3 regions of the Paenibacillus sp. FSL R5-0486 genome follow, and region 2 is predicted to be linked to each of the others. Evidence: riboswitches for the same ligand, from Rfam matches in the RefSeq annotation. Region 2 holds a riboswitch; each other region holds the start of a gene.
The links. A riboswitch is a leader RNA that binds a small molecule or an ion and turns the genes downstream of it on or off. The one in region 2 is predicted to bind thiamine pyrophosphate.

Region 1 (6,649 bases), 3.6 Mb from region 2:
CGCCGTGCAGGTCGGATCTGAACGGTGTCCCTGCCACACAACACATCGGTTTTCTCCAGATTGGACGCAGAAAGATATGGATACGTTGCCGAAGTACCGCAGGAAGGACAGTCTTTCTTTTTCGCACCATCCACATTGATGGATATGTATTCGTTCCTCCACACGTCAAATGACAATAACTTACGTCTCAATGCATTTGCATTGCCACTAAGTAACTTCATCGCTTCTGCGGTCTGATTCGCCGTTACCATCTGTACCGCTTGAGGTATGATGCCAGACGTATCACAGGTATCTCCACCCAGAGGGACTTCACCCAGCAAACAATTTAAACATGGCGTATCTCCGGGCATAAACGTATAGGTAATACCATAACTACCTACGCATCCACCATAAATCCAGGGAATACCGTGCTTCTGTGCCATATCGTTAATGAGTAGTCGGGTATCAAAATTATCCGTTGCATCCATGATCAAGTCTGTATGCTGAACGAGTTCTTCCAACTCATCTACTCTGACGTCCAACACTTTCCCTTCCACATGAACCGTGGAATTAATGGCAGATAAACGTTTTTCCGCCGCCATTGCCTTCGGTATCCGCTCAAGCGCGTCCTGTTCTACATATAATTGCTGCCGCTGCAGGTTACTCCACTCCACATAATCACGATCCACAATCGTTAAGTGTCCGACTCCTGAACGAACTAACGTTTCTGCAATTCCTGTTCCAAGTGCGCCAGCGCCTACAATTAAAACTCTGCTGCCCTTTAATCTGGCCTGGCCTTCCTTACCAAGTGGCGCGTACCGTTCCTGTCTGGAATAACGATCGGCCTGCTCGAAAGATGTTATTTGATCTGTCATGTATGAACCATTCCTTCCACCGGACTACTGGCTGCTGCATAACGCTTTACGGGAATCATGCCTGCCTCATATGCCAATCTACCCGCTTCTACCCCCAATCGCATCGCTTTAGCCATGCTCACTGGATCCCCTGATCCAGATACGGCTGTATTTAACAATACGCCATCGGCACCAAGTTCCATCGCATAAGCAGCATCTTTTGGGGAGCGCAATCCTGCATCCACAATTACAGGTACAACGGCCTGCTCAATGATGATCTCAAGGTTATAGGGATTGATGATACCTCTACCAGCTCCGATGGGAGAAGCGCCAGGCATTACAGCATGTACGCCAAGTAATTGTAGCCTTTTGGTCAGAATGACATCATCCGAAATATAAGGCAATACCGTGAAGCCCTTTTCCAGCAAAATTTCGCAAGCCTTGTACGTTTCAATCGGATCTGGGAGTAACGTCATTCCATCTCCGATGACTTCGACTTTTATCATATCACAAAGTCCTGAAGCCCGCGCAAGCTCGGCAATCCGCACCGCCTCTTCCGCAGTGGAAGCCCCTGCCGTATTCGGAAGAAGTGTGTATTTATCCAGATCCAACGTATCCAGGAAATGCTTCTGGTTACGCTCTTCCAGATTCAGACGACGAACAGCAAAGGTCAAAACTTCCGTTTCAGATGCTTCCACAGCCTGACTTTGCACTTCCAGATCCGAAAACTTGCCTGTTCCAAGCAACAATCTGGACTCAAACGTATATTTACCAATGTTCAACATCATCAACCGCCTCCTACAAAATGTACAATCTCGATTCGATCGCCTTCTCTTAATGCCGTCGTTTCATGATACTCACGGGTTAAAATATGCTTGTTCAGCTCTACAACTACAGTCTTGACTTGCAAATCAAAAGATTGGAGTAATTTATCCACACGATTCAATCTGTCTTCAATCTCCATCCGTTGACCATTAACGATGATATTCACTGCACCACTCCCTTTCTGTTCAATCGCTCAGGGCTCAGCGCCTCAATTCCGAGTTCTTCTGAGCTTTTGCCAGCGAGCAACTCAGCGATAAGCCTGCCTGTTATCGCACTAAGCAAGATACCGTTGCGGTAATGTCCAAAGGCGGCAAACAACCCAGGTATACTCTTGCAAGCACCTATATAAGGCAGTCCATCGGGAGTTGCCGGTCTTACGCCTGCCCACGCTCGTATAAATTGTGCTTCCTTCATCCCAGGCACCCAGTGGGTAGCCGCTGTTAGCAGCTTCTGAACACCCTGTACAGAAACGTTCAAATCCGTTCTGCCTGGCAGACTGGTTGCCCCAAGCCAAACCTCTCCATTGGCTTTGGGAACAATATAGATATCCTCTGCATACACCGTTCTATCAGGTCCGTACCCTGCATGTTCATCTGAGAACTGAACGGCGGCTATTTCACCTTTTACCGACCACACAGGCAAGCTCAGATTCACATGTCTCATCAACTCTTCACTCTGTAATCCAGCCGCTATAATGACATGTTTGCATTTCATCTCACCGATCGATGTGGTGATCCCCTGCACGCCGTGTTCGTTTGCTTGCACACGTATATCCTGTATGTCCTCCATAACCCGTGCTCCCAATGCTTGAGCGGATTCAGCATATGCCTTCGTTAGATGGACTGGAAGAATCTCACTCTCGTAAGGTCTGTAGTAGGCTCCATATGTATCTCTGTTAAGCCATGATGCCTCCTGTTGCACAACGGAACGGTCCCACCACACCTCATCAGCAGAAGCAGACAACGCAGACTTCCGATTGTTCTTATAGCTACTTAATTCACTGTATGAACGAAAAGGAGTTAGGAATCCCTGGCGTTGCAGGCCAGTCTCTACCTCACTGAGTGTAGCCATTAGCACCTGTTGCTCGATAAGTAACTGTCTACTCTGCCTGGCGAGCTTAGCCATCAAAGGATGAGCAAAATCCTCACTGTCTGCTGCCAGCATCCCAGCCGCTGCGCAAGAAGTGCCTCCTGCAATCGTCGAACGCTCCAGTAACAGCACATCCTGTCCATGGGAAGCAAGCTCATACGCAATGGCACATCCAACAACGCCTCCGCCTACAATAATCGTTTCTGCATAAATCTTATCCGGTCTATCAGTAATGATCTTTTTCATCCTCTCATCTCCTTGATTCAGCGGCTCAAACTTTCTGTAGCAACGATAGCCTGCCTTAATGATTCAGCGGCCCGATCCGGGGAATCGCTCGCCCATACATTCGAAATCACAGCGACTCCCTGTGAGCCTGCAGAGCGAATAGCGTGAATGTTTCCCGGTTCGATGCCCCCAATCGCCATGACAGGAATGGAGACACCAGAGCACACTTCAGCCAGAGCATATAATCCTCTTGGTTCAAGATCAGGCTTACTGTTGGTTGAGTAGACATGCCCGAAGAAAAGGTAATCGGCTCCCCGTTCTTCAGCGATTTTTGCCTCATCGATTGAATGAACAGATACACCCAGACGAATTCGCTGGACATTGCTTATAACAGCAGGGTTGTAGTTACGTATCGCATCTTGCCCCCAATGTACACCGCCATAGATGTCATTCTGTGAAGGCAGCTCTGAACCATTGATAACGATGCGACAAGACGGAACGCCAACACCACGCAGACTTTCAGCCCAACCGATCTTTTGTTGCCACGAGAGTTGTTTCTCTCGTATATGGATGTAGTCCACCCATGGCCAAACGTCCTTTGCAGCTTTTACAAAAGATGCTTGATTCCCTACACCCGTAGATACAACATGCAGTTCAAATGATCCGTGTACACGTTCATGAGAAATTACCGTACTTTTCATCTCCTTCCATGCGTGAATGCTATGAAAACACAAAAAAGCCACTCCCGTAGGGGAGTGGCTGCGTATTAATTATAGGACCAGATGACTGACTGATACATACAGTTCATTTCGTGCAATAAAGCTATAGACCTTATAGCCATAACGTTATACACGCAACTGCATGTTTCAATTTACTAAGCAAGACGGTTGAATTCTTTCGAATTGCCGTTTGCTCACGTCATTCACTGAAACGCGCTCGCCACTTCCCTACGCTGGTATGATCCAGATCAGGTGCAAAGGGTCCGGAATCGCATTCTTCCATCTCAGCCACATCGTGCGGCCCCCCTAGTGTTCATATGAAGTTGTAGCCTATGTTACCATAGAAGGATTTTTTTGTCACCGTTCATTTCTATTAAGCGTTGCTTGAATTGTCTAGTTTTTCTCAGACCATTCTTCAACATTCCATGTTTTGGTAACCCAACCCTCGTAGAAATCAGGTTCATGAGATACCAGCAACACCGTTCCCTTGAATTCTTGCAAGGCACGCTGTAACTCAGCTTTAGCTGTGACATCCAAATGGTTCGTCGGCTCATCGAATAGAATCCAGTTGCTTTCACGCATCAAGAGTTTGCATAGACGAACCTTGGCTTGCTCTCCACCACTCAGCATGTTAAGCGGACGGGTAATGTGCTCATTTTTCAACCCGCAGCGAGCGAGATGACCCCGGACCTCATTCTGGGTCAAATGTGAAAACTCATTCCAGACATCCTCAATCGGCGTGATATTCCCAGCACGAACTTCCTGCTCAAAATAGGCCGTTTCGAGATAATCGCCCAAGAAAGTCTTTCCACTGAGTGGAGATATTTTTCCCAGGATGGTTTTCAGCAGTGTTGATTTACCCACACCATTACAACCTACGATGGCAATTTTTTCACCACGTTCAATTGTCATTGTCATTTTAGGCAGCAAAGGATACGTATATCCAATTTCAAAATCAATGCCCTCAAAGACCGTTTTGCTGCTCGCGCGGGCATCCTTGAATTTGAACGTTGGTTTGGCCGCTTCATCTGGACGATCAATACGTTCAATTCTGTCCAGTTGCTTCTCCCGGCTCTTCGCTCGACCAGAAGTTGAAGCACGTGCCTTGTTACGCTGAATGAAATCTTCCTGCTTCTTGATGTACTCTTGCTGCTTCTCGTACGCATCAATATGCTGGGCTTTATTCATATCAGCCATCTCGAGGAACTTGTTATAGTTCGCTGCATATCTCGTTAATTTGGCAAATTCCAAATGATAAATGACATTTACGACTTCATTCATGAATTCCGTGTCATGGGAGATTAAAAGAAACGCATGAGGGTAGTCCTTCAGGTAACGTGACAACCATTCAATGTGTTCTACATCCAGATAGTTGGTCGGCTCATCCAGCAAAAGAGCTGTAGGTTTCTCAAGCAGAAGCTTGGCCAGAAGCACCTTGGTACGTTGTCCACCACTTAGAGCTGCGACATCCCGATCCAGACCAATTGCGGACAAACCAAGTCCATTGGCCATCTCTTCCACTTTTACGTCAATCAGATAAAAGTCGCCCTGTTCCAGTTGTTCCTGAATATCGCCCATCTCTTCCAGCAACTGCTCCAGCTTATCTGGATCTGCATCTGCCATCTGGTCCGTTATATTCATCATTTCTTTTTCTAATTCAAGCAACGGAAGGAATGCATCTTTAAGAACGTCACGAATGGTTTTGCCTGGGGTAAGCTTTGTGTGCTGATCCAGATATCCATAACGGACCTTAGGTGTCCATTCCACTTTTCCACTATCTTTAAGCAATTTACCGGTAAGGATGTTCATTAATGTGGATTTACCCACACCATTGGCACCAACAAGTCCTACGCGCTCTCCGGCAAGTAAACGAAACGATACATTTTTAAATAACGTGCGATCTCCAAAATTGTGACTTACGTTCTCTACTGACAATAAACTCATAAGATGAGGTTGCTCCTATCTATTAGACATTACTTTTGTTATTGTTCCGAAACCCTATTCTAGCACAGGTCCCGTCTTTTCTGAAAGTAATGTAAACAGTTCAGGAACCTCTTACATGATTTTATCATACAGGCTACCCTAACGATTAGAGCATTTATATTCAAAATTGCCTTGTGCAGCTGCTTGTCTTGCGTCTGTAAACACCTCTTCAGCACGGTAACCATTACCACATGTGGAGGGGTAATAGTACTTGATACCCGTTAAAGGATCTACCCCACCTACGATGGCCGTTTTCTTCACAAGTCTGCCTCCACCGATCGCATAATTGTTGATCTTTTGGTCACCCACACCTATACCTTGGATAAAGGCCATAATCCCTGTATCGTTAATGGAGTTGTACCAATCTTCCTGCGCAATCAGGGGCATCGTAAACGTATAGGAAATACCGTTCTTTCTGGCAAACTCATTATGGCGGTTAATCACATCAGCCAGATCATCCTGTACAGCAGTCACAATCCGGCTTTGTCTAACTTGCTCAAATACGCTGGTATTCTGAAGTAAAGGAATCTGTGTGCTTGAGGCCAGTTCTTTTTGGAATCCCTCAATCCATTTCCCTGCGCTTGCGTCAAAGGCATATACGTAGTCGTCCAGTGTAAAGTTAATACTGTTACCATTAGAATCTGAATATGTATAAGGTTTCTTGGGACTCCACACTTGCCTTAAAGAATCTTCACGGTTACCTGTCAACTCTGTTTCTGTGGACAACATATAATAGCCATCATAATCCAGAATAACCACGGCAGGAATGTAATTAAACATGTTTCGAATAGCTGCAGGATCATTCTGAATCCCCATATTCAAAGCCATCGTCTGCGTAAATGTCAACAAGGCAAGCTCTTTGTCCGCTTTAACAAACTTGGTTGAATCATAACCTGCTTCATCATTTTGCTTCTCATTTTGATGCATCACTGCACCTGCATCCATGACTGCAGTTTGAAGTGCAGATCTGTATCG
Region 2 (6,649 bases):
GCCACCATGGGGCTGGATGTTCGTCATTGCACCCGCTGCCGGCTTTGGATTCGGAATGGTTGAAGCTGTTATTGGCACCATTATCATCGCTGCAATCAAAGACAATACAGCCGTTGCTATGAGTCGACTGGAAGTGTTATTCGGGATTGGGGCGATGGTCATGCCGCTCATTGCCAGCGGTCTGATTGCTACCGGATACTGGCGTCTCTCCTTTCTCGTTGTTGCGATCTGCGCAGCGCTGACCTTTGTTTTCTGGGCGAAAGGATCATTCGGTGAACTCGATAAGTTTCTGGAGCGACAGAGTTCAAATCATGCTTCCGTAAATACGCACTCTGCTGGGACATCGGGTGAGATGCATCCCGCATCTGCAAGTACATCCAGTCCAACCTATCGTGGCCGTAACAGGACTCTTCTGGTATTATTCGTCCTGTTCTTCTTCCTCTATGTTGGCACAGAGATGAGTCTTGCGAACTTCATGCCGGCGATCCTGATTGAGAAAATGAACATGAAGGAAGCCGGAGCAGCCCTTAGTGTCACCTGTTTCTGGATTGCCATGTCCGTGGGACGGCTCTTCGCCGGTTATATCGCAGAGAAATTCCAATACCGCGTATATGTCCTGTACAGTTGTCTTGCATCTGTTCTCTTGTTAATGATATTTCCATTTACAAACCAAATCTGGTCTGCATTTCTCATCATCTTACTGCTTGGACTTGCGATGTCAGGGATATTCTCCATTGCCCTTGTCTTCGCCAGTAAACTGTTGCCCGGAACAGAAGAATCCACACCCAGCATTTTGATTGCCTCAGGTGGGGTTGGCGGTGCCATTCTGCCTTTGACTACGGGATGGAGTCTTGATCATCTGGCGGTTAATCAGTCTGCATGGATGCTTGCGATCTTTGCAGTTGGCCTGCTTGTCATTAGCGTAATCACGTATCAATGGCAGAACAAACATATAGTGAATTCTGCGACTTAACAGTTCTGTGTTGGTCTAGTCCTGAGGATTAGAAATACCTATTAAAGAAATCGAGATGTCTACTGTCATGACCTGACGGTGGACATCTTTTTGTAGCATTATTCTGTTCTAACGAACCTAGCACACGCTATCCCCCTCCATTTCCGCATGTTTGAAATCTAACGAATCCTAGAGACGTTATTATAGATAATTAGCTTCAATTAAATGTCTCGTTGGAGGTTTTTTGCATAATAACACCGCTGAGATTCGTTAGGTTTTCATTCCCTTAGAAACTCGCCTAATAAGGTGTCCTCGATTCGTTAGCGCTGTAATATGGCGGCAAGTACCCTATCTTTGCCTCTCTCATCTCCTTTCATTAAAGGTGAGAATAATATCTATTCATTTGCACAAGATTGCCCAGGAAATACTTATGGTCAACCAAATCACACACTTTTATTAACGACAGGCAATACAGGCCCGTTATCCTTGATGAATTTACCGAATACATATCGGACGAGTGGTCCCAGAACGATCAACTGATATGGAAGCGCCAGGCTGAAGTTACGAGCGATTGTATGGAGATACGTACGGATTACGGATGACCCCCCATTTAATTGATCAGCGAGATATGCCGAGATCATTCCATACATGGACATGATCAGAACCATGCCAATCACCATGAAAAATGAAATGACGAGCACACCTAAAATCTTATTGGACTTGTCGAAGGGCAAGGAGAATGCAATCTTTCTCGCCACAGGGCCAACAATGAAAGACTCCACCAGAAACGCGATGACAAAACATAATATGAATTGAAGCAGTATCTCAAGCGGGGACATCTTGCCGAGTAACCCACTGTGCCATAGATTGAAGAACATCATGACCAAGACCATTCCTGTACACATCATTAATCCCAAAATAATCTGTTCCTTCTTGCTTGTTGGCAATTCTCTCATCCTCTCTGTTTACCTTCGTAATTATAGAGATGAGGAAACCCTTCACATAAGTGAACATTTTGTGAACAATTATGATTTTTCCAATTTAAAATTGGATTTGACAACCATGTAGTACAGCTCTATGCTATCCCTTAAAATGGTAGAAACATTCACTACATAAGGAGGTTTTTGATTGTGAGTTTTCAAAAGCGCATTGACCACGTCGGCATTGCCGTTCGTGATCTGGAGACCACGCTGCGTTTCTACACGGAGATCGTTGGTCTTGAATTGAAAGACCGGGTGACCCATACCAACGGTATCATTCAGCTCGCCTTCCTTGGCTTCAATGGAAGTAATGAGACTGAGATTGAGTTAATTCAAGGATACAGCGACAAGCTGCCTTCTGAAGGTACGGTGCACCATTTTGCGATCCACGTGGATGATCTTGATTCTGAGTACAAACGCATTCAATCCACCGAAGCCGAATTTATCGACGGAGAGATTATCACACTGCCTAACGGTTACCGCTATTTCTTCATCTATGGACCTGAAAAGGAATGGATTGAGTTCTTCCAGCGCTAAGAATTGGAGCTGATTTCATGAACATTTTAATTACTGGCGCAGCCGGAAAAATTGGACGTGACTTGTCCCAACACTTGTCAGAAGCATTTCGCCTGCGACTAACGGATTTAAATATCGACAGACTGCATACGTATCAAGGGACCAGCCATGAGATCATGACACTGGATGTGACAGACCCCGAAGCCTGTCAGCGTGCTTGCGAAGGCATGGATGTGGTTGTACATCTGGCTGGAGATCCTTCCCCGAATGCCGGATTTTATGAATCGTTGTTGGACATCAATATCAAAGGCACATTTAATGTATTCCGTGCAGCTAAAGACCAAAGTGTACGAAGAGTCATTCTTGCAAGCAGTGCACAGACGATTGAGGGGTATCCCATTGATGCTCAAGTCTATCCGGACATGCCCACACGCCCACGGAATTTGTACGGGGTTAGCAAATGTTTTGGAGAATCGCTCGCTTCCTATTTTGCGTATACCGAAGGTTTACAAAGTGTAGCAATACGTATAGGTGCATATGATGATTTTCAACCGGACGGACCCGTGCTGGAGGCAAGGGATATGAGCGCGTATATTAGTCCGGCTGACTTGTGTGATTTGATGTTCAAAGCAATTACAACTACCGATCTGGAACCCTTCACCATACTGCATGGGATCTCGAATAATCGGTTTAAACGATTAAATCTGGAAACCACTCAGAAACAGGTAGGTTATGACCCAAAATCCGATGCTTTTGCACTCAGTCAGATTGCCTTATATGATTCCCCACGATAATTATTGAAAATAACACATCCAAACAGGCTGTTATACATATGTATAACGGCCTGTTTATAACTTATACGTGTCCCTATCCAGTTCATGACTGGACAGGTCCTACCCTCTGGCCTATAATTACACCTAGTAATGCCCGTAACTTCATAGTTTCCCAGGGGAGTCGGAATTGGCCGGCTGAGAGTGTATCCCACCAAGATACTAACCCTTAGACCTGATCTGGATCATGCCAGCGTAGGAATCGGAGTATATCGAAATGGCACAGCCCTATGGCTGAACGCCACCTCTCTAACGCCTGCACGCGTCCCGGAATACGGGGCGCTTTTTTTGTTACTATCAGAAAGTATAAGTTTGGAAGCATCACCTTCCTGATATTGCAAGAAAAACTGCCGCTAAGCGCAGTCTGGCTTCCTTGAATGACATCGATGGACGTTTTACTTATTCAAAAATAACGTCATCCGGATCTCAACTGGTATAAATCTGTCGATTTATGCAAGATGATTGGATATGAAGCCAAGGAGTACCCCGTGCCAATCGGCCGGACATACCGAAGGAGAGACCACAGATGAAATGGCGTAAAACGATGGGATTGTTGCTCTTGTGCGTGCTTATGGTGACTGTAGCCGCATGTGGTGGCAAAGAAGCTGCCCCAGCTGGGCAGAACGGCAACACAAATACGGAAAGCAGCAACGAAGGTGACACTGCCGCCCTGAAAGATATTAAAGTGGTGCTCGACTGGACACCAAATACGAATCATACAGGCCTGTATGCAGCTGTAGATCAAGGTTTTTATAAGGCCGAAGGCTTGAACGTGGAGATTGTACAACCAGGTGCCGGTGGCGCAGATACAATGGTTGCCTCCAATGAAGTGCCTTTTGGCGTAAGTTATCAGGAGAGTGTAACTCAAGCCCGCACACAGGGTGTTCCACTGGTATCCATCGCAGCAGTTATTCAGCATAATACATCCGGGTTCGCTGCTCCGGCGGATCGGAATATCAAGTCACCGAAAGATTTTGAAGGTAAAACCTATGGCGGTTGGGGTTCCCCAGTCGAAGAAGCCGTGATGCAATCCATTATGGAAGGCGACGGAGCCGATGTATCCAAAGTCAAAAACATTAATATGGGTGACGCCGACTTTTTCACCGCAGTAAAACGGGACATTGATTTTGCATGGATTTTCTACGCCTGGACGGGTATTGAAGCCGAACTGCGCGGGGAGCCCATCGACATGTTATATGTGAAGGATTATTCAGATGCATTGGATTACTACACGCCTGTCCTCGTAACAAACGAGCAGACGATCCAAAACGACCCTGAGTTGGTGAAAGCATTCCTGAAAGCCACCTCCGAAGGGTATCAATACGCAATTGATCATCCCGAAGACGCAGCAAACATTCTGATCAAGGCCGTACCGGATCTGGACAAGGACCTCGTACTGGCAAGCCAGAAATGGCTCAGTCCGAAATACACGGATGACGCCCCGCGCTGGGGTGAGCAAAAACAGGAAGTGTGGCAGAACTACACCGACTGGATGTTTAGCAAAAAACTGCTGGATGAACAGATCGATGTGAGCACGGCATATACGAACGAGTTCTTACCCCAATAAAATTTCTCATATAAAACGAACTTAAATTTTACACGAGGACGGAGAGGACAGAAATAACGTGAAAAAGCGAAGCGGTCGCCTTTATCACCGGATTTTCCCTTTAGAGAAAGGGAATCAAAAAAATCTGGGGATAACAGCGATTGGAAGGTTATTCTGTCATCGAAGTGGCAAGTGTAACAGTCATTAGTTCATTTTATATATCACGAAAGGAGCCGTGATCTCTCATGGCAAGCACACTACTTAGTATTCAGGTTATCCCGAAAACGCCAAATGGCGAGAACTCTTATCCTTACGTTGATCGCGCCATTGAAGTTATTCAGCAATCCGGCCTGAAATATCAGGTGAACGCGCTCGACACCACGATGGAGGGGGAACTAGAGGAACTGCTGGAAGTTGTCCGTAAAATGCACGAGGTACTCGTGGAGGCTGGCAGCCCAAGCATCATCTCCCAGATCAAAATCGCCCATAGCCCTACCGGCTTCAGCATGGATACCCTGACGGAGAAGTATCGCTAATGCCTGCCTATTTCAAAAGTGTATGGCCGCCCATTGTGGCGGTTATTCTCTTTATAGCGATATGGCAGGGAGCCGTCTCCCTCTTCCATATTGAGAAATGGATGCTGCCTTCACCGTCCGACATCGCCCGCGAAGCGGCAACCCAGGCCGAACGGCTTGGCATGCACGCTTCCGCAACCATTCAGTTAACGCTGATTGGATTCGCCGCTGGAACAGCGGTTGGATTACTGATTGCGATGGTACTGCATTTGGTCCCTTTTCTCAAGTCAGCCCTGTATCCTTTACTTATTCTTAGTCAAAATATTCCGACCATCGCGCTCGCGCCGCTCCTGTTAATCTGGTTCGGATTCGGGCTACTGCCCAAGCTGATTACAATCATTCTGGTCTGCTTCTTCCCCGTTGCAGTGGCGGCCATGGATGGCTTGACCCGTACTGACGCGGCGATGATGAACTATATGCGCATGGCTGGTGCGAAACGTCATCAGATCTTCTGGAAGCTGGAGCTCCCCCATGCGCTGCCATCCGTGTTCTCCGGTGTCAAAATCGCCGCTACCTATAGCGTGATGGGCGCCATCATCGCCGAATGGATTGGTGCAGACAAGGGTATTGGTTATTATATGATGTTGCAAAAGTCGGCTTATCGTACGGACCGCCTATTCGTGGCGATCATGATTATTGTCGCGCTCAGCTTGCTGCTCTTCCTGTTCATTGCCCTGCTGGAGAAGCTGCTCGTGCGCTGGCGGCCACAAAAGCGGTAGTAAAGAAGTAATCTGTATATTAGGAAGTGATGACCATATGAATCTGCAACAGGATGAACAAGTCCAGCCTGGACGAGGAGCAAGTGTAATGGAGCCAACGCACGGTGAAAAGTTTAACTCGGCTACGCCTGATCGACCTGCCAACACGACTCCTGCTCCGGTTCCACCTGCACTGGACGTTGTTAATGTTCATGCATCATTCCGTGAACGGCGTAGCAAGCTACCGGTTCTGAACGGCCTGTCCCTGACTGTGGAGCAAGGCGAGTTTGTTGCTATCGTTGGACCTTCTGGCTGTGGCAAGAGCACCCTGTTCCATATCATCGGCGGTCTGCTGAAGCCACAGGAAGGCCAAGTGCTTATGAACGGTCAGAATGTAACGGGACAGCGTGGCAAGATCAGTTATATGCCCCAACAGCCTGCTCTTTTCCCGTGGCGCACCATTGAAGATAATGTACTGCTTGCTGGTGAAGTAGCTTCAAGTGCTCCACCTCGGGCCGAAGCACTTGCAGAGGCTCGAAAGTGGTTAAGCAG
Region 3 (6,649 bases), 530 kb from region 2:
ACAATTCAATCTGGAAGCTACCCGGCCCCTGATGAGCTGTCCGCTCTGCCGCCAGTTCAGCTGCTACACCATAAAACGCTAGCGCTTCAACAACACTGCCTAGAAGATCGGCTCCTGATTCCGCTATGGCTGTAAAAGCGCCAATCACTGAACTGAGCAGACAGCCAGCACCTGTGACCTGAGTGAGCAGGGCATGACCATTACTCGTGAGGAATGTGGATTGTCCATCAGTAATAATATCTTCTTTTCCGGTAATGACCACGACACAGCCAAGTTTATGCGCTGCCCGCTCCGCAATGCCGATTCGGTCGCCCTCACCTGATCCTGCGTCCACACCTTTAATACTCCAACTCTCACCGATGACATTAGCGACCTCTGCCACATTGCCGCGCAGTACCGTGAGACGAAGTTCACGAATGAGCATCTGCACGGTTTCCGTGCGATAGGTGGTTGCGCCAGCTCCAACCGGATCAAGCACCACAGGCACGTGATGCGCATTAGCCGATTGGCCTGCCAGACGGATTGCCTGAACGACTTTGTCATCGAGTGTACCGATGTTGAGTACCACGGCTCCTGACATCTTGGCGACATCAGCGACCTCTTCATGAGCATAGGCCATAAAAGGGGACGCACCGAGTGCAAGCAGACCATTGGCTGTGAAGGGAGCCACGACAAGGTTAGTGATATTGTGTACCAGCGGATTTTGCGTACGAACACGTTCCAGATAAGACATATAATTTCCTCCTTGTTTTGAAGTAACCCGATCGGCGGAAGTCCGATATCTGGAGTCACTCAACAGAATAATTGGATATGAGTTCCCTTGTTGAGTTGGGGCGCAGAGTCTAACAACAGCCAGATGCATTAATGCGGGAAAAGCAGAAACGTAAAATCTAAATCAATTTCATAACTCACTAAAATGGATTTTTGGAACTGGATATAGACAAATTGAATCATTCTGATCGATATCTAGCGAAACAGTAAAAAACGAAACGATACAAAATACAGAAAGTGAACCCAGGGTATTTCTCCAAACTCAGGCAAGCAATACTGTGATGGATGTTAGCATCCAACCAGTGTCTTGAAGTCCAGGCTGGTCGATACCCAACTGATTGGGGCACGATCGATCGGGGCACGACTGGTCAGACGATGTTTCTAAAGAACACAGGACGTCTTATTTGGCTGTCAGGTCCTCCTTTTGAAATGTAAGGAACATCAGACACGTTATTCCCAGAATCTCCTGACCAAAACGCTGCAAACAGCTATTTATTCTGATATAACATGTTTCAGGTTCTTTAGATTTCTGCAACCGCTCCAAATCCCTGAATAGGACGCCTCAGATTCGTTAGCGGTCGTAGCATGCTCTGTTTCGATCAAGTTAAGGAGCGTTTCAGCTCCCAGTAGGCTTGAAGATAAGCGCTAATTACATTACCAAATACATATCAACAAGCCACCCAAACGCATATCAATCTGCCCAGATGCACATCAAGCCACTTAGGATTGTTATAAATTCTGATCCTCCGATGCTTGCTTCAGGCCAATTCCATTTCGCAAAACTTCATGCATTCGATCCTACGTTTTGCTAACTTTGCTTTTAATCACATTGCTTTCATTCCCTTTATGTTCAATCACTTTTCCTTTATTCGCGTTGCTCTCCTTTATTTACTCTCCTTGCAGAGTAATAAAAGTATCCTCGGCTTTCACCGATTCAGGAATCAAATCCTGTTCAACGAGCCATGTACGTACATTTTCCCACGATTCCATTTCCTGCCGACCAAATGGTTGGCCTTCTTCATTCATGAGTGGTAGCAGAATTGCCAGGCTTTTGGTTTCGATCTCCGGGTCAAGCGGTGATGTTTCATTCTCATGAGCGAGCAGAATACTCAAGGCTTCTTCTGGATGCTCAGTCACATATTTCTGTCCTTCCTGGACCGCTTTGACGAACCGGGTAAGTTGGTCTTTTTTTGCTTCAATGCCAGCTTCACTTGCAGTCAGGACCAATTCATAATAATCAGGCACACCATAATCGACGGGGTTAATCGATTTCATGGCATGTCCTTCTTTCTCCAAAATCAATTGTTCATGGTTAATAAAACCACCCATAATCGCATCCGCTTGTCCGGAAGCCAGCGAAGGAATCAGATCGAACCCAACGTCGACCAGATTTATGTTGTCGGGATTGCCGCCATCCTTACTGATCATCGTGCGTACCATCGCTTCGTACAGAGGAATGGAGGAATAACCAACAGTCTTTTCTTCAAGATCTTTGGGTGAACTTACGTTGCCATTCGCTTCGGTCAACAGATGCACAAGCGGGTGCCGAACAACAGCAGCAATGGAACGTACAGGAATGTTCTCGCCACGCGCGAGCAAGATTTGGGGCTGGTAACTTAGGGCCAGATCAATTTTTCCGGCAGCAACAAGTTTGAGCGAATCATTGGTATCCGCAGGCATCTGAATATCGAGATCCAGACCTTGGTCTGCAAAGTATCCTTTTTCCTGAGCCACATAGATGAAGGAGTGTACTGCATTCGGGTACCAGTCGAGCATGATAGACAGTTTATCTTTGGCGTCTGATGCAGGTTCGGTTGCAGACGGATCTGTTTGCTGTGTATTGGTTGCCGAATCTGTTGTTGGCGTATTTTGGCTATTGTCTGTGGTGCTGCATCCGCTAACGATCAGCAAAAGGCTAATGAGTATGATGGGAAGCAGGGAGTATATACCTTTGTTATTCATAAATGAAGTTCCTCATTTCATCGTTTTGATTTGTAGAAAATGGGCAACAGCATGTTAACGATAATGTGACAATGAACTGATTGAAGATGTTGCTGAAATTGTGCATAAGATATGTTTTGTTTTGAAGATTGTAACTACTGTATTTACATCTAATTTCTGTCTAAGTATTATCCAACCTTTCTTTTGCCTCCATGACGATGACGCCGTATGCTAAACCGTTTCTCCAGCCAGGTAATCAGTACAAACAAAACGATCCCAAGCAGGGATAACAGCAAAATGGCGGCAAACATCGCATCCGTGTTCATGTTGCTGGACATACGACGGCTGAAGTACCCTAGACCTTTGCTACCACCGAGCCATTCGCCAATCGTTGCCCCAACCACGCAGTACACCACAGACATCTTTAGCCCCGAGAAAAAAGAGGGAAGTGCCAGCGGAACCTGGAGTTTGCAAAAAATATCCCACTTGCTGGCGCCCATGGTGAGCAACAGTTCACGCTGCTCTGGATCGCCTTGGCGGAGTCCATCGTAGGTACTGACCACAATGGGGAAGAATGCGATTAAAAATACCACGGCGACTTTGCTCCACAACGTGTAACCAAACCACAGGATAAATACGGGGGACAAGGCAATCAACGGTATGGTCTGACTGATCACGATGAAGGGATACAATGCCCTTTCAATCGATCGGTTCATATGCATGCCTGTTGCCAGCGTAATTCCAGTCACTATGGACAAGACAAAACCAACAACAACCTCCATAAAGGTAGCAGGCAGATGGATGGTCAACAGCAGACGGCGATGCTCAACCAGTGAGCTTACGATGGCCGTGGGTGCAGGAATGATGAAGGAGGGCACCCATCCCATACGCACAATCACTTCCCAGATCGCCAGTAATAAGAACATGAGCATAATGAACAGACCATATTGGGAAAACGACCTCGAGAGCCACTTTAAACACCACGTCCAGACGCTAACCTCAGCTCTATCGTGCATGCAATTGTTCCTCCAGTTGTTGCCTCATCTGCACGAGAGCCGGTTCGTAGATCATGTCCGAATGCCTTGGGCGTGGTAAAGGAACCGTCATCTCCTGCAACTGCTGACCTTGCCCTCCTGGAGTTAACAGAATGATACGGTCACTTAACAGCAGGGCTTCTTCGATGTCATGTGTAATGAACATCACGGTTTGGCCAAAGCTCTCCCACAGCTCCAGCAACCAGCGATGCATTTCTCGTTTGGTTAATGCGTCGAGTGCACCGAAGGGTTCATCCAGCAACATGAGCTGCCCGCCTGTAAGCAAGGTACGAAGCAATGCCACCCGCTGCCGCATGCCGCCGGATAACTCATCCGGATAGGAATGTTCATAACCGGACAAGCCGAACCTTGCCAATCCTGCGATGATATCGGCTCGTAGTTTGTCCTTATCCTGTCGGCCTGGTGCAAGCTCGGCAGGTAGCATGCAGTTCTCCATGACGGTACGCCAGGATAACAGCAGATCTTTCTGCGGCATATAGGCGACTCGTCCGAGCCGTTGTCCTTGCGGGACATCAGCTATATCGATGGTGCCAACGGTTGGTTCATGCAAGCCTGCGAGCAGCTTGAAGAGCGTGCTTTTACCTGATCCGCTGGAGCCGATGAGCGAGACAAATTCTCCTTGTTGAACCTGAAGCGACACATTGGAGAGCACAGGGGAACCCTTTTTTTCGGGAAAAGCAAAGCTTACGTTGTGAATGGTTACATGGTTATCCATCTGATCCTCACCCCCTTGATGTCAGACTACTGCAATAACAACGGCATCCTATACTCTGCAAAAGGAACAAAAAAGACCCACCCATTTCCGGAGAAATGAGTGGGTCTGTAAGTTAAATCCGCAATTTATCTTCACATACATGAAAAAATTCCGCTTACTAAAAGGCCGCTCCACTTCCCTCCGCTGGTATGATCCAGATCAGGTTCAAAGGGTCCGAATAGTCATATTCGTCTCAGCCGCAAGGCTCCCCTAGTGCAAAAGTTCAAGATATGCAGTTGTGTGTTCAGCATATATCAATCGAACATGAACTGTAAAGAGGCAGCATGATAGAATTCTTGAGATGAACTTGGAGTCATACCCGAACAACTGAACAATTTACCTGGGCTCCCTAACCCGATATAATAGTGGTGGCGCATATTGGCCGGATCACAAATGCAGGTGGGATTGTTCTCCCTCCTAGGCAGAATGGGGACCCGAGTTGAAAACGTTCAAAAAAGTATATATTGAGATCACGAGTATCTGCAATCTGGCATGCAGCTTCTGTCCGCAGACACAGCGTGCCAAAGGATTCATTGACCCTGAAGTCTTCAACAATATACTGGATCAAGTTAAACCACACACCAATCATATTTACTTACATGTCAAAGGTGAACCCTTGTTGCATCCCAAAATAGATCTGTTGCTCGATTCCGCACATGAGAAGGGACTCAAGGTGAACATTACAACGAATGGTACACTGCTGCCCAAGACTCAGCATAAATTGCTTGGCAAACCGGCGCTGCGGCAGATGAATTTCTCCCTGCACAGCTTCGATGGGCATGAAGGTTCAACAGATCGTGACGGGTATCTGCGTCATATTTTGTCCTTTGTACACGAGGCCGTTAAGCACAATGTCATCATTTCATTCCGGTTGTGGAATCTGACACAGGATAACTTCACAAATGCTCAGATGAATCGAAATCGGGAGACCCTTGAAGTATTGGAACGTGAGTTTAATCTGGACTTCCGCATTGAGGAAAAAGTAGTTCCAGGCAGCGGGGTCAAAATTGCCCCGAATGTATACCTGAATCAGGACCATGAGTTCCAGTGGCCAAGTCTGGATGCACCTGAAGATGACGGTAAAGGCTTTTGCCATGCACTTCGCGGTCAGGCAGCTGTGCTTGTAGATGGAACGGTGGTTCCATGCTGTCTCGATGGCGAGGGTGTGATTAACCTTGGTAATGTGCACGAGAAGTCATTCTCGGAGATTATTGAGGGTGAGCGAGCGAACAATCTGGTATATGGCTTCTCCAAACGCGAAGCTGTAGAAGAGTTGTGTAGAAAGTGCGGTTATCGTCAGAGATTTGGAGCCTGATATCTTATATCAGCAAGCCAGAAGCCATTCAAGATCACACATTTGGAGACAAATGCAGTGGTCTTTCTTTGTTATCGGGGATTAAGTGAGGGGTATATACGTTACAAATGAGCATACCAGAGGTTGATATGAGCATATTGCTTGAGAGACCTAGCATGCAAAAAATGCCGATATGACAGGGATTGTACGATGTCATGATATATCTGATCTAATGATTATTCTAGTTACCTCCCTTATTTGGTAAGATTAGGTTGTAGATCGGACAGAGGTGCACCTCTGAAGATCTTCCAGTACAAGCCCAGGCTGTACACTACCAAAAAACGAGAGAATAAGGGAGGAATAAAGTTATGAAAAAAATGTTGACGTTGTTACTGTCCGCTGGTTTGGTTGCTTCTATATTTGGTGCAGTTCCGGCTGCGGCTGCGCCTACGGTTGTAAATTCAACCATTGTGGTTCCAAAGGGCACGACCTATGACGGCCAAGGTAAAACATTTGTAGCCAATCCTTCCACACTGGGCGACGGATCTCAAGCAGAAAATCAGAAGCCAGTCTTCCGTCTGGAGGCAGGGGCCACGCTCAAAAACGTAAACATTGGATCACCAGCTGCTGATGGTGTTCACTGTTATGGCAACTGTAATATATCGAATGTGGTCTGGCAGGACGTGGGCGAGGATGCACTGACATTGAAGTCTGCCGGAACGGTTAACATTACCGGTGGGGCAGCGTATAAGGCTTATGATAAAGTGTTCCAGATGAATGCAGCTGGAACAATTAACATCAAAAATTTCCGTGCAGATGATATTGGCAAACTGG

Region 1: linked by a shared signal. The riboswitch ahead of MKY01_RS18195 (thiamine phosphate synthase) and the one ahead of MKY01_RS02415 (ABC transporter substrate-binding protein) in region 2 are both predicted to bind thiamine pyrophosphate.
Region 3: linked by a shared signal. The riboswitch ahead of MKY01_RS04670 (ABC transporter ATP-binding protein) and the one ahead of MKY01_RS02415 (ABC transporter substrate-binding protein) in region 2 are both predicted to bind thiamine pyrophosphate.

Annotation. Positions count from the first base shown of each region.
Region 1 covers NZ_CP150237.1:4,097,509-4,104,157, forward strand. Annotated here, with positions in the region: gene MKY01_RS18175 (ThiF family adenylyltransferase) at 1-854, opposite strand, end outside; gene MKY01_RS18180 (thiazole synthase) at 851-1,618, opposite strand; gene thiS (sulfur carrier protein ThiS) at 1,621-1,824, opposite strand; gene thiO (glycine oxidase ThiO) at 1,821-2,993, opposite strand; gene MKY01_RS18195 (thiamine phosphate synthase) at 3,011-3,673, opposite strand; TPP riboswitch at 3,900-4,009, opposite strand; gene MKY01_RS18200 (ABC-F family ATP-binding cassette domain-containing protein) at 4,085-5,635, opposite strand; gene MKY01_RS18205 (hypothetical protein) at 5,774-6,649, opposite strand, start outside.
Region 2 covers NZ_CP150237.1:505,128-511,776, reverse strand. Annotated here, with positions in the region: gene MKY01_RS02435 (MFS transporter) at 1-973, shown strand, start outside; gene MKY01_RS02430 (hypothetical protein) at 1,396-1,908, opposite strand; gene MKY01_RS02425 (VOC family protein) at 2,083-2,469, shown strand; gene MKY01_RS02420 (NAD(P)-dependent oxidoreductase) at 2,487-3,242, shown strand; TPP riboswitch at 3,386-3,498, shown strand; gene MKY01_RS02415 (ABC transporter substrate-binding protein) at 3,805-4,845, shown strand; gene MKY01_RS02410 (thiamine-binding protein) at 5,070-5,360, shown strand; gene MKY01_RS02405 (ABC transporter permease) at 5,360-6,118, shown strand; gene MKY01_RS02400 (ABC transporter ATP-binding protein) at 6,156-6,649, shown strand, end outside.
Region 3 covers NZ_CP150237.1:1,031,763-1,038,411, forward strand. Annotated here, with positions in the region: gene thiM (hydroxyethylthiazole kinase) at 1-733, opposite strand, end outside; gene MKY01_RS04660 (ABC transporter substrate-binding protein) at 1,660-2,733, opposite strand; gene MKY01_RS04665 (ABC transporter permease) at 2,901-3,728, opposite strand; gene MKY01_RS04670 (ABC transporter ATP-binding protein) at 3,718-4,482, opposite strand; TPP riboswitch at 4,641-4,743, opposite strand; gene MKY01_RS04675 (radical SAM/SPASM domain-containing protein) at 4,961-5,836, shown strand; gene MKY01_RS04680 (pectate lyase) at 6,184-6,649, shown strand, end outside.